DNA from 3 places in the Pseudoflavonifractor sp. SW1122 genome. Region 3 is predicted to be linked to each of the others. Evidence: riboswitches for the same ligand, from Rfam matches in the RefSeq annotation. Region 3 holds a riboswitch; each other region holds the start of a gene.

Region 1 (10,346 bases), on a different contig from region 3:
TCCTCCATGCACTGCTTGGCCATCTCAGGGGTGTACTGGGGCGGGGGAGAGATGGCGCCCATGCCGCCGGTGTTGGGGCCCTGGTTGCCGTCAAAGGCCCGCTTGTGGTCCTGGCTGGCAGGCATGGGGACCACGTGCTTGCCGTCGGCAAAAGCCAGCACGGTGACCTCGGGGCCCACCATGCACTCCTCAATGACCACCGTGGAGCCGGACTCGCCGAACTTCTTGTCTGCCATCATCTCGGTGGCGGCCTGTTTGGCCTCCTCCACGGTGGAGGCCACCACCACGCCCTTGCCCAGGGCCAGGCCGTCGGCCTTCACCACGATGGGAGCGCCCTGCTCCTCGATGTAGGCCAGGGCCTTGTCCAGCTCGGTGAAGGTGGCATAGGCGGCGGTGGGGATGTGGTACTTGGCCATCAGCTCCTTGGAGAAGGCCTTGCTGGCCTCAATGATGGCGGCGTTGGCCCGGGGGCCGAAGGCGGGAATGCCCGCCTCCTCCAGAGCGTCCACCATGCCCATGGCCAGGGGGTCATCCGGAGCCACCATGACGAAATCCATGTGGTGTTCCTTGGCCCAAGCCACCATGCCGGGCACGTCGGTGGCCTTGACATCCACGCAGGTGGCCACCTGGGCGATGCCGCCGTTGCCGGGGGCGCAGAACAGCTCGGTGACCTTGGGGGACTGGGCCAGCTTCCAGCAGATGGCGTGTTCACGGCCGCCGCTGCCCACTACGAGTACTCTCATGGGTTGACCCTCCTCTTAGTGGTGGAACAGGCGCATGCCGGTGAAGGCCATGACAATTCCATACTTGTTGCAAGTTTCAATGACGTTGTCGTCCCGGATGGAGCCGCCGGGCTGGGCGATGTACTCCACGCCGGACTTGCGGGCCCGCTCCACGTTGTCGCCGAAGGGGAAGAAGGCGTCGGAGCCCACGGACACGCCGTGCATCTGGGCAATCCAGGCCTTTTTCTCCTCCCGGGTCAGGGGCTCGGGCTTGACCTTGAAGGTCTCCTGCCACACGCCCTCGGCCAGCACATCCTCGTACTCGTCGGAGATGTACACGTCGATGGCGTTGTCCCGGTTGGGACGGCGGATGTTGTCTACAAACTGGAGGCCCAGGACCTTGGGGTGCTGACGCAGCATCCAGTTGTCCGCCTTGGAGCCAGCCAGACGGGTGCAGTGGATGCGGCTCTGCTGACCAGCACCCACGCCGATGGTCTGGCCGTTCTTGACATAGCACACGGAGTTGGACTGGGTGTACTTCAGAGTCAGCAGGGCCAGCAGCAGGTCGTGGCGGGCGGCCTCGGGCAGCTCCTTGTTCTCGGTGACGATGTTGTCCAGCAGGCTCTCGTTGATCTCGAAGTTGTTGTAGCCCTGCTGGAAGGTGATGCCGTAGATGTGGCGGGTCTCAATGGGGGCGGGCTCGTAGTTGGGGTCGATCTGCACCACGTTGTAGTTGCCCTTCTTCTTGGTCTTGAGGATGGCCAGGGCCTCGTCGGTGTAGCCGGGGGCGATGATGCCGTCGGACACCTCCATGGCCAGGAACCGGGCGGTGGCCTCGTCGCACACGTCGGACAGGGCGGCCCAGTCGCCGTAGGAGCACAGACGGTCGGCGCCACGGGCTTTGATGTAGGCGCAGGCGATGGGGGAGGTGTCAAAGCCGTCGGCGAAGTAGATCTGCTTTTCCACGTCGGTGAGGGGGGTGCCCAGAGCGGCACCGGCGGGGGAGACGTGTTTGAAGGAGGCAGCGGCGGGCAGGCCAGTGGCCTTCTTCAGGGCCTTCACCAACTGCCAGGAGTTGAGGGCGTCCATGAAGTTGATGTAGCCGGGCTTGCCGTTGAGGACGGTGATGGGCAGTTCACCCTCATCCATGTAGATGCGGGCGGGCTTTTGATTGGGGTTACAGCCGTATTTCAGTTCCAGTTCGCGCATGATTTAAACCTCCCAGTGTTTGTTGATGATGGAAGTCTCACAGTCCCCGGTCTCCAGGTCGATGTAGCGGACGAAGAGGGAGACCTTGTTCTCGTCGTTGAGGGACAGCCACAGATCCCCGGCCAGAGTCTCGGCGTCGGGGGCGGTGATGGCCACCAGACGGGGCTCGCCCTCAAAGGAGGGCAGGGGGTCCAGGTTCTCCTGATAGGTGTGGATGAAGTGTCCGGTGCCGGGCAGGGGAGCGTCGTACTCGTAGAAGTAGCGCAGGTTGCAGTCGGGGTTGCCGTAGGCGGACTTGAGAATGGACAGCTTGTAGCTGCCGTCCTTGAGGAGCAGACCGGAGATGCGAGGGGTGTAGTTGGGGGGATCGGGCTCAAAGCAGCGGGAGCGCAGGGACTCAGCAAAGGTCTTGCCAGCCAGCAGGCCCTGCTGAATGGTGTCGGTCTGGTCGCCGTTGGTGACAATGGTGTCCTCGCCCACCTGGCGCACGGGGTGATAGATGATCAGGGAGGGATCGGTCATCTTGCTCTCGTCATAGGCCCGGGTGCGGATGCCGTCCTCGGTCTCCTCGAAGATGCGGTTGCGGCTGTTTTCGCTGCGGCCCATGATGAAGTAGGCGATCACCGCATGCTTGTTGTCAGCGGTGCGGCCCAGCACGATGCCTCGGCCGGGGTAGGGGTTGCGGGACAGCTCCTGGCACAGATCCAAAGTTGTCATAGTGGTACCTCCTCAAAGTGTTGGTCAAAGAAAAAGGGCGCACCTATCCACAAAATAGGTGCGCCCAGACGGTCGGCATTTCTACGGCTATACTCCCTGTGGTCAACCCACTTCCGTCAGTCATATAGCCTGTTAACTATATCATGCCCTGAGCGCCTTTGTCAAGCTTGCGGGGGCAGAATGTGAACCACTCGGCCCTCTACATGGAGCCGATCTTGGCAGAATAGGGAGACGGCCTGGGGCAGGATGTGCCACTCGGCCTGCTCCATGATGCGACGCTGCAAGGTCTCGGGGGTGTCACCCTCCTCCACAGCCACAGCCTTTTGCAGCACGATGGGGCCGCCGTCGCACTCCTCCGAGACAAAGTGGACGGTGGCGCCGGACACCTTCACTCCGTACTCCAGGGCCTTCTCGTGGACGTGGAGGCCGTAGCAGCCCTCTCCGCAGAAGGAGGGGATGAGGGCGGGGTGGACGTTCAAGATGGCGTTGGGGTAGGCCTGCACCATCTCTTCGGTGAGAATGATCATGAAGCCTGCCAGCACCACCAGGTCAATGTCCAGCTCACGGAGCTTGGCCACCAGAGCCTGGGTCATGGCCTGGTTGGAGGGATACTCCTTGCGGGGGATGACATAGTGGGGAATCCCCGCCTTCTCCGCCCGTTCCAAGGCGTATACCCCGGCCTTGGAGGAGATGACGGCGGCAATGGTGCCGCCGCCCAGCTCGCCCCGGGCCTGGGCATCAATGAGGGCTTGCAGGTTGGTGCCGCCGCCGGACACCAAAACGGCAATACGTGTTCCCATGGATTACACCAGCTCCACGCCAGCCTCGCCAGCGACCACGCTGCCGATCTGGTAGGCGGTCTCGCCAGCTGCGGCCAGGGCGTCCAGAGCGGCCTGAGCCTGGACGGCGGGGACGGCCAGAATCATGCCGATGCCCATGTTGAAGGTGTTGTACATATCCCGGGCGGGGATGTTGCCCGCCTTCTGGATGAGGGAGAAGATGGGCAGGGTGGGGAAGGAGTCCAGCTTGATCTGGGCGGTGAGGCCGTCCACCATCATGCGGGGCACATTCTCATAGAAGCCGCCGCCGGTGATGTGGCTGACGGCGTGGACATCCACGCCAGCGCCCAGCACGGCCTTCACGGCCTTGACATAGATGCGGGTGGGCTCCAGCAGGGCCTCGCCCAGGCTCTTGCCGTTCAGCTCGTCCATGGGGGTCTTCAGGTCGGCGTGCTCCACGTCGAAGACCTTACGCACCAGAGAGAAGCCGTTGGAGTGCACGCCGGAGGAGGCCAGACCGATGAGCACGTCGCCCTCGGTCAGGGACTTGCCGTCAATGATCTTCTCCTCGTCCACCATGCCAACGGAAAATCCAGCCAGGTCGTACTCGTCCACGGGGTAGAAGCCGGGCATCTCGGCGGTCTCGCCGCCCACCAGGGCGCAGCCAGCCTGGCGGCAGCCCTCGGTGATGCCGGTGACGATGTCAGCGATGCGGGCGGGGTCGTTCTTGCCACAGGCGATGTAGTCCAGGAAGAACAGGGGCATGGCGCCGCCGCAGATGATGTCGTTGACGCACATGGCCACGCAGTCGATGCCCACGGTGTCGTGCTTGTCCATGAGGAACGCCAGCTTCAGCTTGGTGCCCACGCCGTCGGTGCCGGACACCAGCACGGGCTTCTTCATGCCGTTCAGGTCGGGGGCAAACATGCCGCCAAAGCCGCCCAGGGTGCCCATGACCCCGGGGATGTAGGTGGATTCCACCATGGGCTTGATGCGGCGCACCGCCTCATATCCGGCGGTGACGTCCACGCCGGCAGCGGCGTAGGAGGCAGAGTGAGAGTCAGAATGATTCATGAAAGTTACTCCTTTCCGTTCCAGCAGTAGGTGCACACCTTATCCCGGTCCAGACCGATGGACTCCAGCAGGCCGTCCAGGGACTGATAGCCCAGGGAGTCAAAGCCCATCTTCTCACAGATGGACTTGAGCATGCACTGGCCACGCTCGGTGTTGGCGTCGGCGTACTCCTCCAGATGCTTCTGACCCTCGTCGCCCTCCAGCTCCTGGATGGTGCGACGGGCCAGCAGGTCCATGTCGGAGTTGCCCCGGGAGAAGTTCAGATACTTGCAGCTGTACATGATGGGGGGGCAGGCGGAGCGCATGTGCACTTCCTTGGCCCCGGACTCGTAGAGAAAATCCACGGTCTCCCGCAGCTGGGTGCCACGGACGATGGAGTCGTCCACGAAGAGAAGCTTCTTGTCCTGAATGAGCTCAGGCACAGGAATCTGCTTCATCTTGGCCACCTGGTTGCGCACCTCCTGGTTGGCGGGCATGAAGGAGCGGGGCCAGGTGGGGGTGTATTTCACGAAGGGACGGGCAAACTGCTTGCCGCTTTTGTTGGCGTAGCCGATGGCGTGGGGCACGCCGGAGTCGGGCACACCGGCCACGAAGTCCACGTCTGGCTGCACGCCTCGGGCCTCTTCGTCCCGGGCCATGATCTCGCCGTTGCGGTAGCGCATGACCTCCACGTTGACCCCCTCGTAGTTGGAGTTGGGGTAGCCGTAGTAGGTCCACAGGAAGGCACAGATTTTCATCTCGTCGCCCGCGGGGACCAGGGTCTCAAAGCCGTCGGCAGTGACCCGGACAATTTCACGGGGGCCCAGCTCGTAGGCGTCCTCGTAGCCCAACTTGTGGTAGGCAAAGGACTCGAAGGATACGCAGTGGCCTTCGGGGCCCTTGCCGATGAGGACGGGCAGACGGCCCAGACGGTCCCGGGCGGCGATGATCTCGCCGTGCTCAGTGAGGATGAGCAGGGTCATGGACCCTTCAATGAGCTCCTGGGCGTTGCGGATACCGTCAATGAGGTTGGTCTTCTGGTTGATGAGGGCGGCGGTGAGCTCGGTGGAGTTGACCTTGCCGGAGCTCATGGCCATGAACTGGTGGCCGGGCTCGGAAAAATGCTCTGCCACCAGCTGGTCGGTGTTGGTGATGACGCCCACGGTGGTGATGGCGTACAGACCCAGGTGGGAGCGAACCAGCAGGGGCTGGGGGTCGGTGTCGCTGATGCAGCCGATGCCGCTGCAGCCGTGGAAGTCGTGAAGATCCTTCTCGAACTTGGTGCGGAAGGGGGTGTTTTCAATGGAGTGGATCTGACGCTGGAAGCCGTCGGCGGCATCATGAATGATCATGCCGCCCCGACGAGTGCCCAGGTGAGAGTGGTAGTCCACGCCGAAAAAGATATCAAGAGTTACGTCCCGCTTGGAGACGGCGCCAAAAAAGCCTCCCATGCTGTTCCTCCTAGTAAATTACTTGCCCATGAGGCGGCGGCTCATCTCCTGATAAGCGCCCTCCACGTTGCCCAGGTCGCGACGGAAACGGTCCTTATCCAGCTTCTCGCCGGTCTTGGAGTCCCAGAAGCGGCAGGTGTCGGGGCTGATCTCGTCGGCCAGGACGATGGTGCCGTCGGAGGTCTTGCCGAACTCCAGCTTGAAGTCCACCAGGGTCACGCCGCACTCGGCCAGAGTCTTCTTCAAGAACTCATTGACGGCGAAGGCGTAGGTCTTGATCTGCTCAATCTCCTCCCAGGTGGCCAGCTTCAGAGCCACAGCGTGGTAGTCGTTGATGAGGGGGTCGTGGAGGTCGTCGTTCTTGTAGGAGAACTCGATGGTGGGCTGGTCGAACACAATGCCCTCTTCCACGCCGTAGCGCTTGGCGAAGGAACCGGCGGAGATGTTGCGGATGATGACCTCCAGGGGGACGATGGAAACCTTCTTCACGGCGGTCTCACGCTCATTGAGCTCTTCCACCAGGTGGGTGGGGACGCCGGCCTTCTCCAGCTGGGACATGAGGAAGTTGCTCATCTGGTTGTTGATGGCGCCCTTGCCCAGGATGGTGCCCTTCTTGGCGCCGTCAAAGGCGGTAGCGTCGTCCTTGTAGGAGACGATCACGATGTCGGGGTTCTCGGTGGCGAACACCTTCTTGGCCTTTCCTTCATACAGCTGTTCCAGTTTGTTCATGATAAATCGTCCTTTCTCTATCTCAAAGTGAATGAAATTACAGTTCAGCCAGTTCCTGCTGGAGCTTGTCTTCCTTGGCGGCGATCTGAGCGGCCATGATGTCCCGGTCAGCGTCCAGACGGGAGGCCAGCTCGTCGTCGGTGACAGCCAGAATCTGGGCGGCCAGCACAGCGGCGTTCTTGGCGCCGTTGAGGGCCACGGTGGCGACGGGGATGCCGCTGGGCATCTGGACGGTGGCCAGCAGAGCGTCCAGACCGTCCACAGCGCCGCCCTTGAGGGGGATGCCGATGACGGGGAGGGTGGAATTTCCGGCGAAAGCGCCGGCCAGGTGAGCGGCCATTCCGGCAGCGCAGATGATCACGCCAAAGCCGTTTTGACGGGCGGAGCGGGCAAACTCAGCGGCCTGGGCGGGCGTGCGGTGGGCGCTCATGATGTGGGCCTCGTAGGGAATGCCATAGTGGGCAAGCTGTTGACAGGCACCTTTCACCACGGGCCAATCCGAGTCAGAACCCATGATAACTGCAACTTTTTTACTCATTGTTCCATTCTCCTTTACAAAACGCATGCCAAAAATCAAACAGGCCAACCACGCACTTGTAGTCGGCCTGTTTGGATTATGGACGGAATTTGGACGCAGAGATGCCCTGAGACATGCCAGATGCAACAGAAAAATGCTCGGCCTTCACAGGGCAACACCTCTCTACAAAAAGTATCTTTATTCTATACACAAACGAGGGAGCAAATCAAGGTATAAAATTTTTTTCGTTAGCTTACACAATGGATTGCCTGCGGATTCTATAAGGGCTGGTTAGAATAACCCGGCCCGGTCCAGAATTTCCAGGGCGTCCTTGGCGCGGCTGGCCCAGGAGGCGTTGCGGGCATAGTTCTGTCTGCGAGGGGCGGCCAGGGAGGACTCCTCCTCCAGCGCCCGGCGGCAACGGCGCACAAATCCGGCCGAATCGTAGGCGGTGTACACCACATCGGGGAAGGGCTCCACCTGATCGGGGTCAATCATAGTGACAATGGGCTTTCCCGAGGCCAGGTATTCGTACATACGAGGGGGGATGATATCGCTGCCTTTGGTGTCGGCGTGGAAGAGGTCAAAGAGCACGTCGCAGGCGAACAGGTAGTCGGGCAGCTCCACCGGGTTGACAGGCCCGGCCAGGACGATGTTGGGATAGCGGCGCAGGCGGCTGCGCACCGTAGGGGTGACCCGGCCCATGAGCAGGAAGGTCCACTCCGGGTGGGTGTGAGCGGCCCGGAGCATGGGCTCCAGCTCGATCCGGCCGTTGATGTCTCCCACCCGGCCCAGAATCGGGGAGGGCAGCTGGGAGAGGCAGAGTGGGACCGTGAGTCCGGGGCGGGTGAACATGCGGTCGTTGACCCCATTGGGCAGCAGGTGCACGCTGTCGTTGCAGGGGGAGAGGCGCTGGACCAATCCGGGCGAGGCGGCAAACACCACGTCGGCGTGGCAGGTCAAATCGCTCTCTTCGTCCAGATAGTTCTCGTCCCACTCTCGGTAGCAGTCGTACACCAGACCGCTGTATGCCAGTTGGTCCAGATGAACGGTCTGTTCTGGACTGGTGCACCACAGCACCGGCTCCCGAAAATGGTGGTGAATCAGGACCTTTTCCATAAAGTTGGCGCAGCGCTGCTCATCTCGCCGCTGCATGGAAGGGTGATTCCATCGGGCGAACATGGGAGCGGGAAGGGTATACACGGTAATGTGGGGGCGCATCTTGCGGCCCTGCTTGGGGCTCGGCATCCCGCGGGGGACGGGAGGCTCAAAAAAGAGAATTTGGATGTCGCTGAGTCGGGCCAGCAGCTGCTGGGTGCGGTTGGGGCGAGCCTGCCATGGGGTGTGGGACAGGCAGAGAATTTGCTTCATGACACTCACCTCAAAAGATCACATGGAAATCTTCTTGCAAGTCTGGACAAAATACAGTAGAATAGACCATATTTTGTCTTACGGAAACAATTATACAATAGGCTTGACCCTTGGGTCAAGGGAAGGAGTACCACTGTGCTGGAGTTGATACAACAATTGGACGAGGGGGCCCTGTGGTGGATTGCCCAACACCTGCGCATGGCCTGGTTGGACCCCCTGGTGATGTTCTACACCAATCTGGGCAATGGCGGCCTGTGCTTTATCGCCGTGGCCCTGCTGCTTTTGGTCTTTCGACAGACCAGAAAGGCAGGAGCTACCGCACTGACCGCCTTGGCGTTTGGTGCGGTGGTGACCAACCTGACCATCAAGCCACTGATCACCCGGCCACGGCCCTGGGTGGTCATGGAAGACTTTGTGTGCCTGGTCACCAGTTCTGACCCCAATTCCTTTCCGTCTGGACACACCACGGCGGCCTTTGCCTTTGGAGTGGCGCTGTTTCTCACCGTGAAACCAAAATGGGCAAAGGCCGCAGCCCTGGCGGCTGCGGCCCTGATGGGGTTGTCCCGTCTGTATGTGGGGGTACATTTCCCCACCGATGTGTTGACGGGAGCGGTGATTGGAACCTGCTGCGGTATCCTGGCCAGCTGGGTGGTCCGGCGGGTCAGTGAGCGGTTTTCTCGTCGGTGAGATAGGAGATCACCCACTGGGCCAGCAACAGACCTGCGCTGGCGGGCACCCACATGGAGCTGGCAGGAATGGAACGGCGGCCAGGCGGAGGCGTCTCCGTCCCGTCGTGGGCACGAGAGGGAAGCTCGGGGGAGAACACCACAGGGTGGTGGAGAATCCCCCGGGCTTTCAATTCTTTTCGTACCACCCGAGCCAGGGGACAGCCCTCAGTCTTGGACAGGTCTGCAATGCGCAGCTGCTGGGCGTCCAACTTATTGCCAGTGCCCATGGCGGAGATGATGGGGATATTCCGGGCATGGGCGGTCTCGATGAGGTCCAGCTTGCAGGACACCAGGTCGATGGCATCCACGATACAGTCATAGGAGTGCTGGAAAAACTCCTCTCGGGTCTGGGCCTCGTATCGAGCGGCCATGGGGTGGACCTGGCAGGTGGGAGAGATATCAGCTAAGCGGAGGGCGGCAGCCTCCGCTTTTTTCATGCCTACGGTGGAGTGGAGGGCGAAGGCCTGGCGGTTGATGTTGCTCACGGACAGATCGTCCAGATCAATGAGGGTCAGTTCACCCACCCCGGATCGGCACAGGGCTTCGGCGCACCAGCTGCCCACGCCGCCCAGGCCGAACACGGCCACGTGGCTTTGCTGTAACCGCTCCATGGCGGCATCCCCCAACAGCATACGGGTTCGAATGAATTGGTCTTCCATGTCAGTTTGCCTCCTTTCTCAAAAATGCCAGCATTTTTGAGAGAAAATGCAGCCCGCTGCGTGCATAATTGGGTCAAAGAGCGACCCAATTCCACACTGGCGGGCTGAGAAGTGTTTTTTCCGATGCGCATGTCCTCGGAAAAAACGAATTTGAATTTATTTTCCCGCCTGTAGTCGGGAAAACTCTGCCGAGGGCTTATGTCTATGCAATACCATCAGAACTTCTAGCTAGGTGTTTGCTTGCTTGACAGTTTAAAATTTCCCCGGCGTATTAGGATACGCCGGGGAAATTTTAAAATCAAGTGGAATTAGTAGCCAAAGTACTTGGCACCGTCAGCCAGAGCGGTGGCATAGGCATCGCCGCCCAGCAGCTCGTCAGACCAGTCGGTCATAGCGTCGGTGGTGAGAGCG
Region 2 (10,346 bases), on a different contig from region 3:
GAGGGTGATGCAGTTGGACACCATGGCGATGCCGTAGTCGCTTTTCAGGTTGGGGGAGCCGGGGATGCGCAGAATGCCCGGCTTGTAGCTGAGCTTGGGGCTCAAAACCAGCTTGGCCATGCTCACGTTGGCCTTGATGATCTCCCAGAAGAAGATGATGACGCAGTAGAATACCAGCAGAATGAGCCGCACCGGGTTGTAGAGGTAGAAGGCCCGGCTGTGGATGAAGAAGCGGCAGGCGAAGGCCGCCACAATCACCGACACGATGCCGCCCAGGATGAGCTCCCGGGGGGCAAAGGACCAGGTGAGGAGCATCCAGAAGAGGAAGCACACGATGGCGGTGGACAGCCAGGCGGTAAAGCGGAAGCCCTTCATGACGGACACCTCCCGATCTGAGCGTCGATTTTCTGGCTCAGCCAGTCCACCAGCTCATTCAGGCCCGACCCGTCCCGGTTGGACAGGCGGAACACCGCCACCTCCGGGTTCTGCTCCCGGGCGGAGTGTTCCACCCGCTGGTCGTCGAAGTCGAAATAATCCTTCAAGTCGTACTTGTTCATCACCAGCGCCTGGGTGGTGGCGAACATCAGGGGGTATTTCTCCACCTTGTCGTCCCCCTCGGGGATGGAGAGGAGGGCCACCCGGAAGCTCTCGCCGATGTTGAACTCCGCCGGGCACACCAGGTTGCCGATGTTCTCCACAAAGATGACGTCCAAGCTGTCCAGATCGAACTCGGGGAGCATTTTCTCAATGCTCATGGCCTCGATGTGGCAGGCCCCGTCGGTGTCAATCTGAGTGACGGGAATGCCCATGGCGTGGATGGCGTCGGCGTCAATCTGTCCGGCGATATCCCCTTCGATGACACCAATGCGGTAGCGCTCCCGCAGGGCGTTGATCAGGGCTACAATGGTGCTGGTCTTGCCCGCACCGGGGGAGCCCATGACGTTGACCAGACACACCTGGTGTTGGGCCAGCTTTGCCTTCACGGCGTCGCTGACGTCCTCATTCCAGGCCATGACCTGGTGCATAACTTTGATTTCCATCAGTCAACCTCCAAACTCTCAATGTAGAATTCCCGGCCTTGAATCAGCTTTAGGTGGGTGGACCCGCACTGGGGACAGCGGACATGGCGGCGGTCGATAGGACTGTCCTGGTTGCAGTCCAGACAGTGGATGACCACCGGAAGCCGCTGGATGTCCAGCACCGCCCCCTGGGCGATGGTGCCCTGGCTGATGACGTCGAAGTAATCCTGGACACACTGGGGAACCACGCCGGAATACTCCCCCAGCTTGATGTGTACCGTTTTCACCTTTGTGGCCCCGTGTTCCTGAGCCACTTGTTCGGCAATGTCCAGAATGCTCTGGGTGATGGCAAGCTCGTGCATGGCAGTTTATCGGTCCAGGCAGGAGAAGCAGGGGTCGATGGAGGCCACAATGAGGCCTGCGTCTGCCACCGTGTTCCCCCGCAGCATGACGGGGACGGTGGGGGCGTTTTTGAAGGTGGGCACGTGGAGGCTCACCCGGTGGTTATTGAGGCCGCCGTCGGTGACCACCTTGTATACCAGATGGCCCCGGGGTGCCTCATGGCGGGCGACGAACTCGCCGGCGGGCACCTTGGGGATGCGATTGCCCAGGTTGATGGGGCCTTCGGGCAGATTGTCCACCGCCTGGCGGATGATTTTGATGCTCTCGTAGATCTCCAGTACCCGGATGACCACCCGGGCATACACGTCCCCGGATTCTTGGACGGGGACGGTGAAGTCGAAGTCCTCGTAAGAGGAGTAGGGGGCGTCCCGGCGCACGTCCATGTCCACCCCGGAGGCCCGGGCGTGGGGACCCACCGCGCCCAGACGGATGGCGTCCTCTCGGGTGAGGATGCCTACACCCTTGGTGCGCATGGCCAAGGTCTTGTCGTGGGTGAGCCAGTGGGTGATGGGGCCCATGCGCTGTTCCAAATCGTCCATGGCGGCCATCAGGTCCCGGCGCTGGTCGTCGGTGAAGTCCCGGCGGGCGCCGCCGATGATGTTCATGCCGTAGTTGACCCGGTTGCCTGTCAGGGCCTCCAGCACGTCCATGGTGCCCTCCCGGTCGTTCCAGCACTGCATGAACAGGGAGTCGTGGCCCACAATGTGGCAGGCGATGCCCAGCCACAGAAGGTGGGAGTGGATGCGCTCCAGCTCCTCGATGATGACCCGGATGTATTGGCCCCGCTTGGGCACTTCCATTCCGGCGATGTGCTCAATGCACAGCGCGTAGGTCAGGGAGTGGGAGTGGGAACAGATGCCGCATACCCGCTCCACCAGCACCAGGGTCTGGATAAAGTTGCGCTCCTGGGCCAGCCGCTCAATGCCCCGGTGGTTGTAGCCCACGAAGACCTCGGCGTCGGTGATGCGCTCGCCGTCCACGGTGAGACGGGCGTGAATGGGCTCCTCCAGAGCGGGATGGTAGGGGCCGATGGGAATGGTATAACTCATAATGACCTCCCGGACTTGGCAGCTGGGCTGCCGCAGATTAATGGCTGTAAGATGCAAAAAAGGCCCGCACGTCTCCGAAAATTCCCAGAAACTGCCCACAGGAATTTCAACCAGATGTCTCTAACATATGGAAAATCCTGTGGCGCACTTTGTGAGTTTCGGCAAAACGTACAGGCCCACCACATCAGGTCTTGATGAAAATTATAAATCCGTCCTGCGTGGTTGTCAAGAATGTAACAAAAAAACCTCTGAAACTGTGTGGAATTTTACATATCGGATAAAGGGGGCTGGCGGTAGCGCAGTTCCCAGAAAGCGACCGCAGAGGCGGCGGCCACGTTGAGGGAGTCCACGTCGTGGGACATGGGGATGCACACGGCATCAAAGCACCCGTCGATGGTGGTCCGGGCCAGCCCGTCCCCCTCAGTGCCCAGCAGCAGGGCCAGCTTGTCGGCTTGGTGCAGACCGGGGTCTTCAATGGAGTGGGCGTCGGGGGTGAGGGCCAGGGCGACGGTGCGAAAGCCCAGGGTGTGAAGCTGCTCCAGTCCGCCCTCCGGCCACTGGGGGATGCGGGTCCAGGGAATCTGAAATACTGTGCCCATGCTCACCCGCACCGAGCGGCGGTACAGGGGGTCACAGCAGTTGGGGGTGACCAGCACCGCATCCATGTGCATGGCAGCCGCCGAGCGGAAAATGGCCCCCACGTTGGTGGGGTCTGCAATGCCCTCCAGCACCGCCACCCGGTGGGCGTTGCGGCACAGCTGCTCCACCGAGGGGAGGAGGGGGCGGCGCATGGCGCACAGCACCCCTCGGGTGAGGGGAAATCCGGTGAGCTGGGCCAACAGGTCCGAGGGCCCGGTGTACACCGGCACCCCGGAGCACCGCTCCAGAAGGGGCTGGGCCTGTCCGGTGATGTGCTTTTCCTCCATGAGAAAGGAGAGGGGCTCATAGCCCCCATTCAACGCCCGCTCAATGACCTTGGGGCTCTCGGCGATAAAGATGCCCTTTTCCGGCTCCTTTCGGTTTCTCAGCTGGGCCTCGGTGAGGCGGGCGAAGGCGTCCAGCCCCGGGTGGTCCAGGGTGTCCACATAGATGATAGTTGCCATGTCAATTCCTCCTAAGAGAAAGGCCAGGTGCATGCACACCTGGCCTAAATCGGTATTTGTTAATAGGAAGGGGCGTCAGAGGTCGCTGCGTTGGGGTCCTCAATGATCTTGCCGTCCCGCACCTGCTGCATCAGGTCCTTGGCCATCTCCACGGTGGACTCATCGGGGATGGTGACGTAGGCCTTCTGGCTGGGGATGGAGTAGGTGTACTCGCTGGAACCAGTGCCGGAGACGTAGTAGGTGACGATGTTCCAGTCGCCGCCGTTGGCCAGCTGATCCCGCACCAGAGCGGTGATGAGGTCGGTGGGGATGGAGGTCTTGAAGCAGTCATCCACTGCATCCATCAGGGAAGTGAAGTTGGTGAGCATGGCGGGGGACATGGCCTTCCCAGCCACGGCCTGGATGACCTGCATCTGGTTGATGCCGCGCTGATAGTCGCCGTTGACAAAGGCGTAGCGCTCGCGGACGTAGTACAGAGCTTCGTAGCCGTCCAGCTTGTTGATGCCCTGGGTGTAGTGGATGGTGGTGGGAGCGATGGTGGAGTAGAAGTCGTGCTCGGAATCCACCTCAATGCCGCCCAGGGCGTCGATGATGGTCTCAAATCCGGTGAAGTTTACCCGGAAGTAGTAGTCGATGTCGATGCCGTAGTACTGGGCCAGGGTGTCCTTGCTCTCGTCCACACCGTAGAGTCCGGCGTGGGTGAGCTTGTCGGGGTAGTCGTAGGAGCTGCTGCGGGCCAGGGGAATATAGAAGTCGCGGGGGGTGTTGAGCAGCAGCACCTGGCGGGTCTCGGTATTGACGGTGGCGATGATGTTCACGTCGCTGCGGCCGGTGGCCATGATGTTGCTGTCCCGGGAGTCGCTGCCGCTGATGTACACGGAGAACACAGAGTCCGCCTTGGAGATGGAGGTCTTGTCGTTGTTGTTCTCCGTCTCCACCACCACGCGGAAGGACTTGACTTCCCGCAGCCCGTCCATGGCGTCCTCATAGCCCTCCAGGTCCTCCAGCACACTCATGTGGCCCTGGTCGGTGAGAATGGCATCCACCTCGCCCTCAGCCAGGGCGTCCACCAGCTCGGTGGCGCTGGCGTAGGCTTTGGTGGAAAGGGTGGTCTTGTATTCCTGGTCCAGCTGCTGGATGGCGGCCTTGGTGTTGGCCTCCGTCATGGACAGGGTGCCGAAGGTCTCGTCCAGCAGGTCCTCCATGTTCCGGTCATCATCGGAGCGGACATAGACGGTCATCAGAGAGGTCTCATCTTCTTCGGCGGTGATGTTGTTCAGGGTGTCCATGCCGATGTTGATGTAGCGAATGCCCACGGCGAAGATCAGGCAGAAGATCATGGCCAGCACCGAGCCGATGGCCAGCCGCACCGGCTTGGAACGGGTCAGACTCAGCCACCACACCACGATCACGGGAACGGCTACCACTGCGCACAGCAGCCCGATGCGCAAAGCGTCCAGCATCTGGGTGGAGATGGCGGTGTAGACAAAATATCCGCCTAATATGGTAAAGGCAATCAGGGCGAGTTTGTTGAGAAAAAAGTCAAAACCAAGGCGTCCAGACTTCTTGTTTGGATATTTTCCCATAATATGTTCCTTCCTTTGACACCGCTTCCAGAGGGGCGGGCGTCAGGGTGATGTGTGCGGCGACCCTGCCGCAGCGGATAACTTCCGACATTATAGTACAAAAGAAGGAAAATGGCAATGGAAGTATCCGGGAATTTCCACCTGTTTTCGATTTTTGTGGGAAATTACAGACGGCCCGGCGCTTCAAGCGCCGGGCCGTCTGTGAGATTGATTATGACTGGGGGGAGGTGACGATTTCTCCGTTGCGTACCTGCTCCATGAGCTGCTTGGCGGTCTCCACAGTGGTCATATCAGGGACAATGACATCCAGATGCCAGTCAGGATAGCTGTAGGTGTACTCCTTGCTGAAGGAGCCGGAGACGTAGTAGCTGACGATGTTCCAGTCCCCGCCGGTTTGCAGCTGGTTTTGCACCATATCGGTGATGAAGTCAGAGGGAATGCTGGTGCGGAAGCAGTTGCCCACGGCGTCCATGAAGGGGAGGTACTGGGTGAGGATGGCGGGGGAGAGGACCTTGTCCGCCACAGCCTCGATCATCCGCATCTGGTGGATGCCCCGCTGATAGTCGCCCTTGGGGAGGTTGTACCGCTCCCGGACGAAGTACAGGGCCTTCTCGCCGTCCATGTGGTTGACACCCTTTTCATAGGTGTAGTCGGAGATATAGGACTCGAAGTCGTAGTCCGAGTACACGTCAATGCCGCCCAGGGCGTCAATGATGCCCTCAAATCCGGCGAAGTTGACCTTAAAGTAGTAGTCCAGCTCTATGTCGTAGAGCATTTCCAGAGTTTTGATACTCTCCTCAATGCCCCGGCCCCCGGCGTGGGTGAGCTTGTCCGGGACTCCGCCTGAGAAGGACAGGGGAATGAAGTAGTCCCGGGGAGTGGACACCAGCAGCACCTGGTGGGTTTTGGGGTTGATGGTGGCGATGATGTTCACATCGCTGTTGCCCGAGGTGGAGATATCGCTGCTTCGGGAGTCGCTGCCGCTGATATATACCGTAAAGGGCTGGTCCAGGGGGATGGCGGGAGCGGTGGTGGGCTGGGGAGCGGCGCTGGCCTGGAGGGGCACCTGAATGGTGTCCACCATGCGCAAACTCTGCATCACGTCCTTGTACTCCTCCAGGTCGTCCAGCACGGTCATGTGGCTCTGGTTGACCAAAATGGCGTCGATTTCCTTGTTGTTGAGGGCGTCCACCAGTTTGGTTGCCTCAGGATAGCCCTGGGGGGTGAGGGTGACGCTGTACTTGGCGTCCAGCTGTTTCACCGCCGCCTGGGTGTCGGTCTGGTCGGCGCTGAGCATGCCAAAGGGGTGCTGGAGCAGCTCGTCCATGCTGCGGGTATCATCTCCCCGCACATACACGGACATGGCCAGGGTCTGGGCCTCCGGGTTGGTGACCCGGTCCAGGGTGTCCAGGCCCACCCGGGCATAGACAATACCCACGGCGAACACCAGACAGAACACCACGGACAGCACGGAACCTGCCGTGCGCTTGGCGGGGCCGCGGCTGAACCGCAGAGCAAACACCACCACTACGGCCACCACCACTGCCGCCGCAATCAGGGCCAACAGCAGGGGGGTGAGCATGTGAGTGAAGAAGAGCGCGGCCACAAAGCCGATGCCGAGAACGGCAAACAACAGCAGGGCCAGCAGATTGACCACGGTCTCCAGACCGGAGCGGGCAGTTTTTCTTTTGTACCGTTTTGCCATGTGGCACATCTCCTTGTCGTTGTTATGGCACATTATAGTATGCCACAGGGGAAATGGCAACGGCTCCAGGGGGTCGGCGTGCAGAATTTACAACTTCGATACAACTCCTTGCGGAGTTCTTAAAAAGTGTCCAGAAATTGAAAAATAATGGGAAATAAAAATGAAGCTTGACAAATGACACAAGATATAGTAGCCTGTACTCACGGTGATCATACACCTGGCGGTATTAAGTGGAATCAACCACGTGGCGTATGATCGTGAAAGCCGGCCGACCGTCTGGGCAAGAAAAAGGTCCCAGTGGGTCGGTCTTTTTCTTTATCCAACAAATGGAAAAAGAAGGGAGTTCACAATGAAAGGACGCATTCACTCTGTGGAGAGCATGGGGCTGGTGGACGGCCCCGGCATTCGCACCGTGGTGTTTCTCCAGGGGTGTGGGCTGCGGTGCCAGTACTGCCACAACCCGGACACCTGGGAGTGTGGCGCCGCTGCCGCCAAGGAGATGACGCCGGAGGAACTGGTGGCCAAGCTGCGCCGGTTCAAATCCTACTACGGCGCCACCGGCGGGGTCACCTTTTCCGGCGGTGAGCCGCTGTTGCAGCCGGAGTTTTTGGCCCAGGCCCTGGAGCTGTGTCAAAAGGAAGGCATTCACACCTGTCTGGACACCGCCGGGTGCGGGCTGGGGGACTATGAGCGGATTCTGTCCCACACCGACCTGGTGCTGCTGGACATCAAGCACTACACCCCCCAGGGGTTCCAGGCGGTCACAGGCCGGGACACCGGGGAATGGAGAGCGTTTCTCAGCCAATTACAGGCCCAAGAGGTGCCCCTGTGGATTCGACACGTGGTGGTGCCCGGGCTCACCGACGGCGACGAGCATTTGCAAGGGCTTCTGGACTTTGTCTCCACCTTGCGCCATGTGCGCCGGGTAGAACTGTTGCCCTATCACACCCTGGGGGTACACAAGTACCACACCCTGGGATATCCTTACCCCCTGGAGGGGGTGGAGCCCCTGGCCAAGGACGCTCTGGCCGGGTGGCAGGAGAAGTTTGACCGAGCGTTTCCCCATATTTGATAAGGAGGTACATTCCCATGAGCATTGATGTCAACTGCACCGCCTGGGAGGGCTTTCGCACCGGCGAATGGCGCCACCTGGTGAATGTGCGCAACTTCATTCAGAAGAACTACACCCCCTATACCGGAGATGACAGCTTCCTGGCTCCCATCTCCCCCCGCACCGCCAAGGTGTGGGAGAAGGCCCACGCCCTCATTGTGGAGGAGCTGAAAAAGGGCATCATCGACGTGGAGACCCACGTGGTGTCCGGCATTGACAACTTCGAGCCCGGCTACATTGACCAGGAGAACGAGGTCATCGTGGGACTCCAGACCGACGCCCCCCTCAAGCGTATCGTGAACCTGTACGGCGGTATGCGTATGGCCGAGTCCGCCCTCCACGAGTACGGCTACGAGCTGGACCCCGAGATCGAGCGCCACTTCAGCCTCTACCGCAAGACCCACAACGAGGGCGTGTTTGACGCCTACCCCAAGCGCACCCGTCTGGCCCGCACCGCTGGCCTGCTCACCGGTCTGCCCGACGCCTATGGCCGTGGCCGTCTGGTGGGCGACTACCGCCGGGTGCCCCTGTACGGCACCGACTTCCTCATCGAGGAGAAGCAGAAGGACCTGGACATGCTGGACGGCCCCATGACCGAGGAGCGCATCCGCCTGCGGGAGGAAGTGAGCACCCAGATTCGGGCCCTCAAGGAGTTCACCCACATGGCCAGCCGCTACGGCTGTGACGTCACCCGCCCCGCCGAGAACGCCCATGAGGCCGTGCAGAACCTGTACCTGGCCTATCTGGCGGGCGTGAAGGAGAACAACGGCGCCGCCACCTCTCTGGGCCGCACCGCCACCTTCCTGGACATCTACATCCAGCGGGACCTGGACCGTGGCCTGCTGGACGAGCAGGGGGCCCAGGAGCTTATCGACCAGTTCATCATCAAGCTGCGCCTGGTGCGTCACCTGCGTACCCCCGAGTACAACGAGCTGTTCGGCGGCGATCCCACCTGGATCACCGAGTCCCTGGGCGGCATGGGCATTGACGGCCGCACCCTGGTGACCCGCAACAGCTTCCGCTACCTCCACACCCTCACCAACCTGGGCACCGCTCCCGAGCCCAACCTCACCGTGCTGTGGAGCCAGAACCTGCCCCAGGCTTGGAAGGACTACTGCGCCAAGATGAGCATCGCCACCGACTCCATCCAGTATGAGAACGACGACGTGATGCGCCCCCTGTACGGGGACGACTACTGCATCTCCTGCTGTGTGTCCGCCATGGCTGTGGGCAAGCAGATGCAGTTCTTCGGCGCCCGTGCCAACCTGGCCAAGAGCCTGCTGTACGCCATCAACGGCGGTGTGGACGAGAAGAAGGGCCTCCACGTGGTGCCCGGCATCATCCGGGACGAGGACGAGGTGCTCAGCTACTCCAAGGTGCTCACCAACTACAAGAAGGTTCTGTCCTACGTGGCTGAGTTGTACGTGGACACCATCAACATCATCCACTACATGCACGACAAGTACGCCTACGAGGCCAGTCAGATGGCCCTCCACGACACCCTGGTGGAGCGCCTGGCCGCCTTCGGCGTGGCGGGTCTGTCCATTGCCGCCGACTCTCTGTCCGCCATCAAGTTTGCCAGGGTGCGGCCCATCCGCAATGAGGACGGCATTGCCGTGGACTTTGAGGTGGAGGGCGACTTCCCCAAGTACGGCAACGACGACGACCGGGTGGACGACATCGCCGTGGAGATCGCCGCCTACTTCTCCGCCGAGCTCAAGAAGCACCCCCTGTACCGGGGCGCCATCCACACCCTCTCCGCCCTCACCATCACCAGCAACGTGATGTACGGCAAGAAGACCGGCTCCACCCCCGACGGCCGCAAGGCCGGCGAGCCCTTCGCCCCCGGCGCCAACCCCATGCATGGCCGGGACGAGAACGGCGCTCTGGCCAGCCTCAATTCCGTGGCCAAGATCCCATACCGGGGCGTGTGCCAGGACGGCGTGTCCAACACCTTCTCCATTGTCCCCAATGCCCTGGGTAAGAGCCAGCAGGAGCGGGTCACCAACCTGGTGTCCATCCTGGACGGCTACTTCGTCCAGGGCGCCCACCACCTGAACGTCAACGTCATGGACCGTCAGGTGCTGCTGGACGCCATGGAGCACCCCGAGCAGTACCCCACCCTCACCATCCGTGTGTCCGGCTATGCGGTGAACTTCAACCGCCTGAGCCGGGAGCAGCAGCTGGAGGTCATCAAGCGGACCTTCCACGAGGCTGTGTGATCAAACCTTCCCAAATAGCAGGGCCCAGAGTATGCTTCGGCGTACTCTGGGCTTTCTTTCATGCCCGGACACCGCTTAAAAACAGACAACTTTTATTTTATAAAGGCCATGCAATAAATTTGTGTGCTTGAAAATTTGGTACAAATCTC
Region 3 (10,346 bases):
AAAAAAATAACGACAAGTCTGCCGCTCGCCTTTTGTAAAGTCGTGTTAAAAATATAACGTTCCACCGCAGTTTGATGGAAATTCGATGAAGAAAAGGTAGTCTGGATGTAAAATTTGATTGCAAGGAGGCAATCCACATGTCATTTGTGAAGTTTGAAAAGCAGGGCAATGTGGCCGTTCTGACCATCGACCGTCCCGAGGCCCTCAACGCCCTGAACTCTCAGGTCCTGTGCGACCTGGACGCCGCCATCTCCCAGGTGGAGGCCGACGACGAGGTCCGTGTTGTGGTGCTCACTGGCGCTGGCCGTTCCTTCGTGGCTGGTGCTGATATCGGCGAGATGGTGAACTTCTCCGCCATTGACGGCAAGAAGTTCGGTGTCCACGGCGGCTCCATCTTCCTGCGTCTGGAGAACCTGTCCAAGCCCGTCATCGCTGCCATCAACGGTTTCGCTCTGGGCGGCGGCTGCGAGCTGGCCATGGCCTGTGACATCCGCATTGCCTCTGAGAAGGCCAAGTTCGGCCAGCCCGAGGTGGGCCTGGGCATCACCCCCGGCTTCGGCGGCACCCAGCGTCTGCCCCGCATCGTGGGCATCTCCAAGGCTATGGAGCTGATCCTCACCGCCAAGGTCATCGGCGCTGCCGAGGCCAAGGAGATCGGCCTGGTCTCCCAGGTGTACGCTCCCGAGGAGCTGATGGACAAGGCCCTGGAGCTGGCCAACGCCATCTGCGCCAACGCCCCCATCGCCGTGTCCGAGTCCAAGCGCTGCATCCGTATGGGCATGCAGACCGACATCGCCACCGGCTCCGCTTTCGAGGCTGAGGCCTTCGGCGTGACCTGCGGCACCGAGGATAAGAACGAGGGCATGGGCGCCTTCCTGGCCAAGCGCGCCGAGAAGAACTTCCAGAACAAGTAAGGGCTCTCAAGAAAGTACCAAGTTCTTCGCCCATGCACTCGTGGGGCCCCGCAAGGCGGGGCGGCGCTAGCGCCGACAAGTGTTTTGGCCTGGGCCAAAACCTTGAAATCGACGGAATTGATTTCCGGCGATTTGAGTGAAATCATGGGGTCCCCGCACGGTGTATCACACCGGGTGGGGCGGGCATGGGCGCCTTCCTGGCCAAGCGTGCCGAGAAGAACTTCCAGAACAAGTAAGCACCTCTTGGAAGGTAAGCCCTCGGCAGAGTTTCGCCGTCCGCAGACGGCGAAAGAAAATGAAATCCGTATTTTCTGAGGACATGTGCATCAGAAAATACACTTCTCAGCCCGCAAACGTGCGAGCAAGGCGAGTGCGATGCAGCGGGCTGCAATCTCCTCGAGAAAACGCTTGCGTTTTCGAGACATAGCTGAGAAGCACTTCCAGAACAAGTAAGCTATTTCCCTTATCATATATTAAAACTGGTCATTCCAGTGAGGAGGAACTTATCATGAAGAAAGTTGTAGTCATCGGTGGCGGCACCATGGGTCTGGACATCGCCCAGGTCTTCGCTCGCAAGGGCTTTGACGTGGTGGTCCGTGACATTAAGGACGAGATCATCCAGGCTTCCGAGGCCCGTCTGAACAAGGGTCTGGACAAGCTGGTGGCCAAGGGCAAGATGGACGAGGCTGGCAAGCAGGCCATCCTGGACAAGATGTCCTTCACCACCGACCTGAACGTTGCTGCTGATGCTGACCTGGTGGTTGAGGCCGCCATTGAGAACCTGGAGATCAAGAAGTCCATCTTCGCTGAGCTGGACGCCATCTGCAAGCCCGAGACCATCCTGGCTTCCAACACCTCTTCCATCTCCATCACCGCCATCGCTGCCGCTACCAAGCGTCCCGACCGCTTCATCGGCATGCACTTCTTCAACCCCGCCACCGTCATGAAGCTGGTGGAGGTCATCCGCGGCGCCAACACCTCCGACGAGACCTACAAGGCCATCTATGACCTGTCCGTGGAGATCGGCAAGGAGCCCGTGGAGGTCAACGAGGCCCCCGGTTTCGTGGTCAACAAGATCCTGATCCCCATGATCAACGAGGCCTGCGACCTGCTGTACACCGGCGTTGCCACTGCTGAGGGCATTGACACCGCCATGAAGCTGGGCGCCAACCACCCCATGGGCCCCCTGGCTCTGGGCGATCTGGTGGGTCTGGATGTGTGCCTGGCCATCATGGACACTCTGTACAATGAGACCCACGATCCCAAGTACCGCGCCTCCCTGCTGATGCGCAAGATGGTGCGCGCTGGCCACCTGGGCCGCAAGACCGGCAAGGGCTTCTTTGACTACACCAAGAAATAATTTGCTCCCATCCGGGGGGCGGCAATGCCACCCCCCGGTCTCATACTGATAAGGAGGAAACATTCCATGGATTTCAAACTGTCCAAAGAACAAGAAATGATGCGCAAGCTGTTCCGTGAGTTTGCGGAGAACGAGGTCAAGCCTCTGGCTGCCATGGTGGACGAGGAGGAGATGTTCCCCGAGAACACCGTCAAGAAGATGGCTGAGCTGGGCATGATGGGCATCTACTTCCCCAAGAAGTACGGCGGCGCTGGCGCCGACGTGGTGAGCTACGCCATGGCCGTGGAGGAGCTGTCCAAGGTCTGCGGCACCACCGGCGTTATCGTGTCCGCTCACACCAGCCTGTGCTGCGCTCCCATCTACGAGAACGGCACCGAGGAGCAGAAGATGAAGTATCTGCCCAAGCTGTGCTCTGGTGAGTGGCTGGGCGCCTTCGGTCTGACCGAGCCCGGCGCTGGTACCGACGCTCAGGGTCAGCAGACCACCGCCGTGCTGGATGAGTCCGGTGAGAACTGGATCATCAACGGCTCCAAGATCTTCATCACCAACGCTGGCTTCGCCAACGTGTTCGTCATCTTCGCCGTCACCGGCACTGTGCTGGACAAGCGCGGCCGCAAGAGCAAGGAGATCTCCGCTTTCATCGTGGAGCGCACCGATCCCGGCTTCAAGGTTGGTAAGCACGAGAAGAAGATGGGTATCCGCGGCTCCTCCACCTGCGAGCTGATTTTCGAGGATTGCGTCATTCCCAAGGACCGTCTGCTGGGCAAGCAGGGCAAGGGCTTTGCCATCGCCATGAAGACCCTGGACGGCGGCCGTATCGGCATCGCTGCTCAGGCTCTGGGCCTGGGCGAGGGCGCCGTGGAAGAGGCCATCAACTACACCAAGGAGCGCGTGCAGTTCGGTCGCCGCATTTCCCAGTTCCAGAACACCCAGTTCCAGCTGGCTGAGATGCACACCAAGATGCAGGCCGCTCAGTTCCTGGTCTACTCCGCCGCTGCCAAGAAGCAGGCTGGCGAGAAGTACACCATGGACGCCGCCATGGCCAAGCTCTTCGCTGCTGAGGCTGCCAGCGACGTGACCCGTCGTGCCGTTCAGCTGTTCGGTGGCTACGGCTACACCCGTGATTACCCCGTGGAGCGCATGATGCGTGACGCCAAGATCACCGAGATCTACGAGGGTACTTCCGAGGTTCAGCGTATGGTTATCGCTGCCAACCTGGGCATTAAGTAATTGAGGAGGAAGAGCGCATTATGAAAATCATTGTCTGTGTCAAGCAGGTGCCCGACACCTCCGGCAAGGTTGCTGTGAAGGCTGACGGCACCATGGACCGTGCCGCTATGGCCACCATCTCCAACCCCGATGATATGAACGCTCTGGAGGCCGCCCTCCAGATCAAGGATAAGAACCCCGATACCAAGGTGGTTGTCATCTCCATGGGTCCCCCTCCCACGGAGTCCATGCTGCGTGAGTGCCTGGCTATGGGCGCTGACGAGGCTGTGCTGGTGTCCGCCCGTGAGTTCGGCGGCGCTGATACCTTCGCCACCTCCACCACTCTGACCGCTGCCATCCGCAAGATCGGCGTGGAGAAGGACGACATCGTGTTCTGTGGCCGTCAGGCCATCGACGGTGACACCGCTCAGGTCGGTCCCCAGATCGCTGAGAAGCTGGGCATTCCCCAGGTCACCTATGTCACCGGCATCGACTACACCGACGGCCAGCTCACCGTTCGCCGCGAGCTGGAGGATGGCTACATGACCATCAAGGTGCAGACCCCCTGCCTGCTGACCTGCATCAAGGAGCTGAACACTCCCCGTTACATGCGTGTGGCTGGCATCATGGATTGCTATTCCAAGCCCTACACCGTGCTGGACTTCAACACTCTGGTGGACGATCCCATGGTGGAGTTGGAGACTGTCGGCCTGAAGGGCTCTCCCACTCAGGTGTACAAGTCCTTCTCTCCCCCCGTCAAGGGCGCTGGCACCATGCTGGAAGGTGCCGACAAGGCCACCTGCGAGCAGCTGGTGTCCATTCTGGGCGAGAAGCACATCATTTAAGGGAAGGAGCACTGAATTATGGCTTTCAATAGTAAAGACACCGCCGCCTTCAAGGGCGTGTGGGTATTCTGCGAGCAGCGCGACGGCGTCATCCTGAGCACCGGCTACCAGCTGCTCAGCGAGGGCCGCAAGCTGGCCAACGATCTGGGCGTGGAGCTGTGCGGCGTGCTGCTGGGCCACGAGGTCAACGAGACCTACGCCAAGGCTCTGGGCGGCTACGGCGCTGACCGCGTGTACATCTGCGATCACCCCCTGCTGAAGGACTACACCACCGATGCCTACACCAAGGTCATCTGCGACCTGGTGGAGGACAAGAAGCCCGAGATCTTCCTCATCGGCGCTACCAACATCGGCCGTGACCTGGGCCCCCGTGTGGCTGCCCGTCTGAAGACCGGTCTGACCGCTGACTGCACCCACCTGGACGTGGATGTGGAGAAGTACAAGGCCTTCCTGAAGACCACCTCCACCATTGACGTGGACAACACCAAGTTCGAGGAGAACACCAACCTGAAGATGACCCGTCCCGCCTTTGGCGGCCACCTGATGGCCACCATCGTGTGCCCCGACTATCGTCCTCAGATGTCCACCGTGCGTCCCGGCGTGATGCAGACCCAGGCCTACAACGAGGAGACCGCTGCTAAGACCGTCCTGGAGAAGGTGGACGTGCAGCTGACCAAGGAAGACATTCACGTGGACCTGGTGGAGATCGTCAAGTCCGCCAAGAAGGCCGTGGACCTGATTGGCGCCGACGTGGTTGTCTCCGTGGGCCGTGGTATCAGCGCCGACCCCAAGCGTGGTCTGGAGATCGCTGAGGAGCTGGCCAACGTCCTGGGCGGCGTGGTTGGCGCTTCCCGTGCCGTGGTGGACGACGGCTACATCGGTGTGGACCACCAGGTTGGTCAGACCGGTAAAACCGTTCACCCCAAGATCTATGTGGCCCTGGGCATTTCCGGCGCCATTCAGCACGTGTCCGGCATGCAGGACGCTGAGTGCATCATCGCCGTGAACAAGAATGCCAACGCCCCCATCTTCGACGTGGCTACCTACGGCATCACCGGCGACCTGTTCAAGGTTGGCCCCATGCTGACTGAGGCCATTGCCAAGTACAAGGCTGAGAAGGCCTAAGTTGCATTTTTTAAGACTGGCTTCCCTTCGGGGAGGCCAGTCTTTTTCTATTTAGGCCACTTTTGGGCCTAAATAGAAAAAGACAATGAAGAATGATAAATGAAAAATGATGAATGCAGGCCCTTTTATGCAGTGCATCCCCAGACATACGCAGATGGGGCAAGCATGGGTAGGGGAGGGGCTTGCCCCTCCCAAATCTCCCAGGGCAAGGCCAGGGTAGCCACGGGCCGGGCAAGCCACGGCCCCTACGCAGCAAAACCGTTGGAAATACTAGGCATAGAGCAGGGGAAATGCTCGCTTTAGCAGAATAGAAAACTACCAGTTCCGGCCCTGCGTAATTTTGGAAAAAACCTGGAATCCCTTGCACCACAACGGGTTGAGGTTGTTGAAAACTTTGTGGAAGCTGTGGATAACTTCCTGTAATCTCCGGGTAAAGCCTGTGGGAAGGGAGGGCAAAGCGGGGAAAGGCCTTGACGGGTGTGGGCGGGCATGGTAAGATAAACCTGCTGTATGACTGACGGAAGTGGAGTGACCACGTGGAGTACAGCCGACGCCCATGTGCGCCGTATTGCCGACCGTCTGGGCGCACGAGAAATCAGTGCGCCCTTTTTTGTTTTTGTGGCGCAGGAAGGAGCATGGAAGATGAAAACAGACATTCAAATTGCCCAGGAGGCCCAGATGCTGCCCATCGGACAGGTGGCGTCCATGGCCGGGATTGACGAGAACCTGCTGGAGTATTACGGCAAGGTGAAGGCCAAGATCGACATCACCCCGTTGCGCAATGTGCCCCGGAAGGGCAAGCTGATTCTGGTCACCGCCATCAACCCCACCCCCGCCGGAGAGGGCAAGACCACCACCTCGGTAGGGTTAGCCGATGCCCTGCGCCGCATGGATAAAAACGTGATGCTCTGCCTCCGGGAGCCCTCTTTGGGCCCCGTGTTCGGCGTGAAGGGCGGCGCTGCCGGCGGCGGCTACGCCCAGGTGGTGCCCATGGAGGACATCAACCTCCACTTCACCGGCGACTTCCACGCTATCGGTGCGGCCAACAACCTGCTGGCCGCCATGCTGGACAACCACATTCAGCAGGGCAATGCCCTGGGCATTGACGTGAAGAAGATCACCTGGCGCCGCTGCGTGGACATGAACGACCGCCAGCTGCGCAACATTGTGGACGGCCTGGGTGGCCGGATGCAGGGTGTGCCCCGGGAGGACGGCTTCGATATCACCGTGGCCAGCGAGATTATGGCTGTGCTGTGCCTGGCCACCGGCCTGTCCGACCTGAAGGAGCGGCTGGGCCGCATGATCGTGGGCTACACCTACGATGACAAGCCCGTCACCGCCGCCGATTTGAAGGCCCAGGGTGCCATGGCTGCCCTCTTGAAGGACGCCATCAAGCCCAACCTGGTGCAGACCCTGGAGCACACCCCCGCTCTGGTCCACGGCGGCCCCTTCGCCAACATCGCCCACGGCTGCAACTCCGTCTCTGCCACCGACACCGCTTTGAAGCTGGCCGACTACGTGGTCACCGAGGCGGGCTTCGGCGCCGATCTGGGCGCTGAGAAGTTCCTGGACATCAAGTGCCGGGCCGCCGGGCTCACCCCCGACGCCGTGGTCATCGTGGCCACGGTCAAGGCTTTGAAGTACAACGGCGGTGTGCCCAAGACCGAGCTGGGGGCTGAGAACCTGGAGGCCCTGGAGCGTGGCCTGCCCAACCTGCTCAAGCACGTGGAGAACATCACCCGTGTGTTCGGCCTGCCCGCCGTGGTGGCCATCAACCGCTTCGCCAATGACACCGAGGCCGAGCTGAACCTCATCCGCACCCACTGCCAGGAGCTGGGGGTCAATGTGGCCCTGTCCGAGGTGTGGGGCAAGGGCGGCGAGGGCGGCCTGGAGCTGGCCGAGGAAGTGCTGCGCCTGTGCGACCAGCCCCAGGACTTCCACTACGCCTACGACCTGGACCTGCCCTTGAAGGACAAGATTCAGGCCATCGTGGAGAAGGTGTACGGCGGCGCTGGCGTGCACTACACCGCAGCCGCTGCCAAGGAGCTGGCCCGTCTGGAGGCCATGGGCTTTGACAAGCTGCCTGTGTGCATGGCCAAGACCCAGTACTCCCTGTCCGACGACGCCACCCAGCTGGGACGGCCCGAGGGCTTCACCATCACCGTGTCTAAGGTGAAGGTGTCCGCCGGCGCTGGCTTCGTGGTGGTGCAGACCGGCGACATCATGACCATGCCCGGCCTGCCCAAGGTGCCTGCCGCCGAGAAGATCGACGTGGACGAAAACGGCGTCATCTCCGGCCTGTTCTGAGATATAAAATGCGTTTGGCGGCCATCCCCCCACGGGGATGGCCGCCATTTTTGCGTCATTTTTTGCCGAACAGCGCCGCCTGCCGCTCCAAAAACAGCTGGACCTGTTCTTCGTCCAGGGTGTAAAAGGTGCGGTTTCCGTGGATGGTGCACTGCACCAGGCCGCAGTCAGAGAGCTTATTCATATGGTGGTGGATGGTGTTGCGGCTCAGGGAGAAGCGGGTGGACAGCTCCTGCACATAGGCGGTGCGTCCCCGCAGATAGCACAGAATGTCAAACCGGGTGGAGTCCCCCAACAGGCGGTAGGTTTCGCACACCTGGTCCTGGGCGGAGGTGCGGCCGCTGACCAGCTCCATGAGCTCTCGCCGCAGCACGCCGCCGTAGATGCGCACCTGGCCGGGGGCCTCGTCAAAGGTCAGGTTAGTGTCCGCCCCAAAGAGGAAGGGGTGAAGGGTGTAGGTGGTCTCCGGGGCGGGGCGCAGGTGGGACAGCTGGGTGAAAAACTCCAGCTGGGACAGGGGGGCGCACTGTTGGAGATAGGGGGCGGCCAGCTCTTCCAGCTGCGCCTGGTGTTCCTCCAGGTGGGCCACAATGGGGCGCAGGCACGCCAAGGCCCGCGCTCCCACCGCCCGGTGGTTGCGGGAGAGCTCCAGCAGGGCCACCTTGGTGGAGTCCGGGGCGTTGAGCCCCAGCACCAGGTCGGTGAAGACCTGGGCATCCATCCGGCGCTGGTTGGGCAGGTCGTCCTCGAAGATGCTGGCAATGCCCCAGACCACCTCCTCCCGGTCCAGTCCGTCCACCAGCTGGGAGAAGGCCTCCCAATCCCCCTGAAATCGGTCCAGCAGGGGATAGAGGAGGAAGAAGGCGGGAGAGCTGGAGCCGATGGTGTTGTAGGGGAAGCCCTCCAGGTTGCCAAACAGCGCCTGGATTTCCTTTTCCTCGGCAGTGACCACCCGGTCCAGCTGGTGGGTGAGGGCCTTGAGTCGCTCCAGGGCCTGGCACAGAGCGGGGCTGGGCAGCACCTTGCGCTGCTGAATGCGCTGCTCCATCTGGTCCCAGGTTTTGTTGCTGGCACGCCGTCCCAGATAGGCCAGTGCTTCCAGAATGAGGTTTGGTTTGTGTCGAATTATCATAGAAATTCCTTTCTGCCCCGGAGTTTCAGCTGATACGGTAAGATTGGCTGGGGCTTGCAGTTGACAATTTTTTGGAGAGTTGACAATTTCTCTTGACAAAGGGAATGGGTGGAGGTATCATTTGACCATGACATACGCCTATCGTACAAAACGAACGATGTCTATATGATAGCATGGCAGAGCCCTTTGGGCAATGGGGGTATGTGAGATTCAGATAGAAGGGAGAAGAACAATGGAAAAAGTCAGAAAAAGCATGGCAATGTTACTTGCCGTCATGATGCTGGCTGGCGCACTTCCCGGCGAGGCTTGGGCTGAGGGCACTCAGACCAATGAGCGCACGGTCCAGGCCCAGGAAGTGGAGTCCGAGTCCCGGGTGCAATACCAGGACGCCCAGGACGACAGCCAGCCCCGATATGCAGAGGATGAGGTGGTAACCGTCATCGTGGAGATGGAAGCTCCTGCTGTGATGGATTACTACCAGGTCAGCAGCTACGCTGCCTCTGTGGGCGACGAGACCAGCGCTGGTGAGGCGGTGTCTGAGTACCTGGCCTCCGCCGATGCCCAGCAGACCACCCAGCAGCTGCTGGACGATCAGCAGGGCATCATCGACCAGGTGACCGCTCTGGCCGCTCAGCAGCCTGCGGTGACCGATGCCACCGAAGAAAACAGCGGTGAGCCGGTTGGTACCATTGTAGGCCAGTGGGCCACTCTGGTCAATGCCATGGCTATCCGGGTGCCCTACAGCGCTCTGGATGAAATTCGCAACCTGGACGGGGTCAAGCGGGCCTATGTGGAGCTGGTGTATGACCGGCCCGAAGAGACCAGCGGCACCGTGGACGGGGACAAGGCCTGGTACTCCTACAGCTATGATAAGGTAGGGGTGGAAGGTGTCTGGAGCCAGGGCTACACCGGTCAGGGTATACTGGTGGCCGTGCTGGACACCGGCCTGGACCTGAAGTGGGGCGTGACCCAGAACGAGGATGGCACCCAGGGCCGCGGCGTGGTGCGGGTCCACGAGGCCTTCACCGACAACTCCTTTAAAAACGACCCCAGCGATGCCGAGAGCGGCTGGAATCTGCGCTACACCTCTGAGAGCCTGGCTGCCTTCCTGGAGGACAACCAGCTCAACTCCACCACGGGTGCCGATGGCGGCGTGATCGTGTGGGACTACAACGGTCTTTATAAGAACCTCAAGGTGCCCTACGCCTGTGACTACGCAGACGGCGACATCAACGTCCTGCCCACCTCCAGCGACCACGGCACCCACGTCTCCGGTACGGTGGCGGGCTATGCCGAGACCAGCGAGGGCGAGGTCATTTTCTCCGGCGTGGCCCCCGATGCCCAGATCATGATGATGAAGGTGTTCCCCGATCAGGACGGCGGCGCCCAGCAGTCTGTGACCCTCAACGCTCTGGAGGATGCTCTGGCCTTGGGCGCCGATGTCATCAACCTGA

The links. Region 3 has a riboswitch for ZMP and ZTP ahead of E0L15_RS03575 (formate--tetrahydrofolate ligase). Riboswitches for the same ligand answer to the same signal wherever they lie in the genome.
Region 1: linked by a shared signal. The riboswitch ahead of E0L15_RS08640 (IMP cyclohydrolase) and the one ahead of E0L15_RS03575 (formate--tetrahydrofolate ligase) in region 3 are both predicted to bind ZMP and ZTP.
Region 2: linked by a shared signal. The riboswitch ahead of pflA (pyruvate formate-lyase-activating protein) and the one ahead of E0L15_RS03575 (formate--tetrahydrofolate ligase) in region 3 are both predicted to bind ZMP and ZTP.

The regions. Positions count from the first base shown of each region.
Region 1 covers NZ_SJOS01000035.1:730-11,075, forward strand. The annotation lists gene purD (phosphoribosylamine--glycine ligase) at 1-743, opposite strand, end outside; gene E0L15_RS08635 (phosphoribosylaminoimidazolecarboxamide formyltransferase) at 759-1,931, opposite strand; gene E0L15_RS08640 (IMP cyclohydrolase) at 1,935-2,648, opposite strand; ZMP/ZTP riboswitch at 2,704-2,782, opposite strand; gene purN (phosphoribosylglycinamide formyltransferase) at 2,810-3,448, opposite strand; gene purM (phosphoribosylformylglycinamidine cyclo-ligase) at 3,452-4,501, opposite strand; gene E0L15_RS08655 (amidophosphoribosyltransferase) at 4,507-5,931, opposite strand; gene purC (phosphoribosylaminoimidazolesuccinocarboxamide synthase) at 5,950-6,660, opposite strand; gene purE (5-(carboxyamino)imidazole ribonucleotide mutase) at 6,698-7,198, opposite strand; gene E0L15_RS08670 (glycosyltransferase family 1 protein) at 7,469-8,548, opposite strand; gene E0L15_RS08675 (phosphatase PAP2 family protein) at 8,684-9,235, shown strand; gene E0L15_RS08680 (tRNA threonylcarbamoyladenosine dehydratase) at 9,210-9,935, opposite strand; gene E0L15_RS08685 (peptidylprolyl isomerase) at 10,244-10,346, opposite strand, start outside.
Region 2 covers NZ_SJOS01000022.1:19,294-29,639, reverse strand. The annotation lists gene E0L15_RS06810 (Na+/H+ antiporter subunit E) at 1-375, opposite strand, end outside; gene hypB (hydrogenase nickel incorporation protein HypB) at 372-1,040, opposite strand; gene hypA (hydrogenase maturation nickel metallochaperone HypA) at 1,040-1,381, opposite strand; gene E0L15_RS06795 (nickel-dependent hydrogenase large subunit) at 1,388-2,470, opposite strand; gene E0L15_RS06790 (RNA methyltransferase) at 2,737-3,573, opposite strand; gene E0L15_RS06785 (LCP family protein) at 3,633-5,159, opposite strand; gene E0L15_RS06780 (LCP family protein) at 5,371-6,864, opposite strand; ZMP/ZTP riboswitch at 7,068-7,153, shown strand; gene pflA (pyruvate formate-lyase-activating protein) at 7,214-7,936, shown strand; gene pflB (formate C-acetyltransferase) at 7,954-10,197, shown strand.
Region 3 covers NZ_SJOS01000008.1:51,361-61,706, forward strand. The annotation lists gene E0L15_RS03550 (enoyl-CoA hydratase-related protein) at 138-914, shown strand; gene E0L15_RS03555 (3-hydroxybutyryl-CoA dehydrogenase) at 1,423-2,274, shown strand; gene E0L15_RS03560 (acyl-CoA dehydrogenase) at 2,341-3,504, shown strand; gene E0L15_RS03565 (electron transfer flavoprotein subunit beta/FixA family protein) at 3,525-4,328, shown strand; gene acrA (acryloyl-CoA reductase electron transfer subunit beta) at 4,347-5,453, shown strand; ZMP/ZTP riboswitch at 5,954-6,045, shown strand; gene E0L15_RS03575 (formate--tetrahydrofolate ligase) at 6,096-7,760, shown strand; gene E0L15_RS12525 (metalloregulator ArsR/SmtB family transcription factor) at 7,816-8,892, opposite strand; gene E0L15_RS03585 (S8 family serine peptidase) at 9,125-10,346, shown strand, end outside.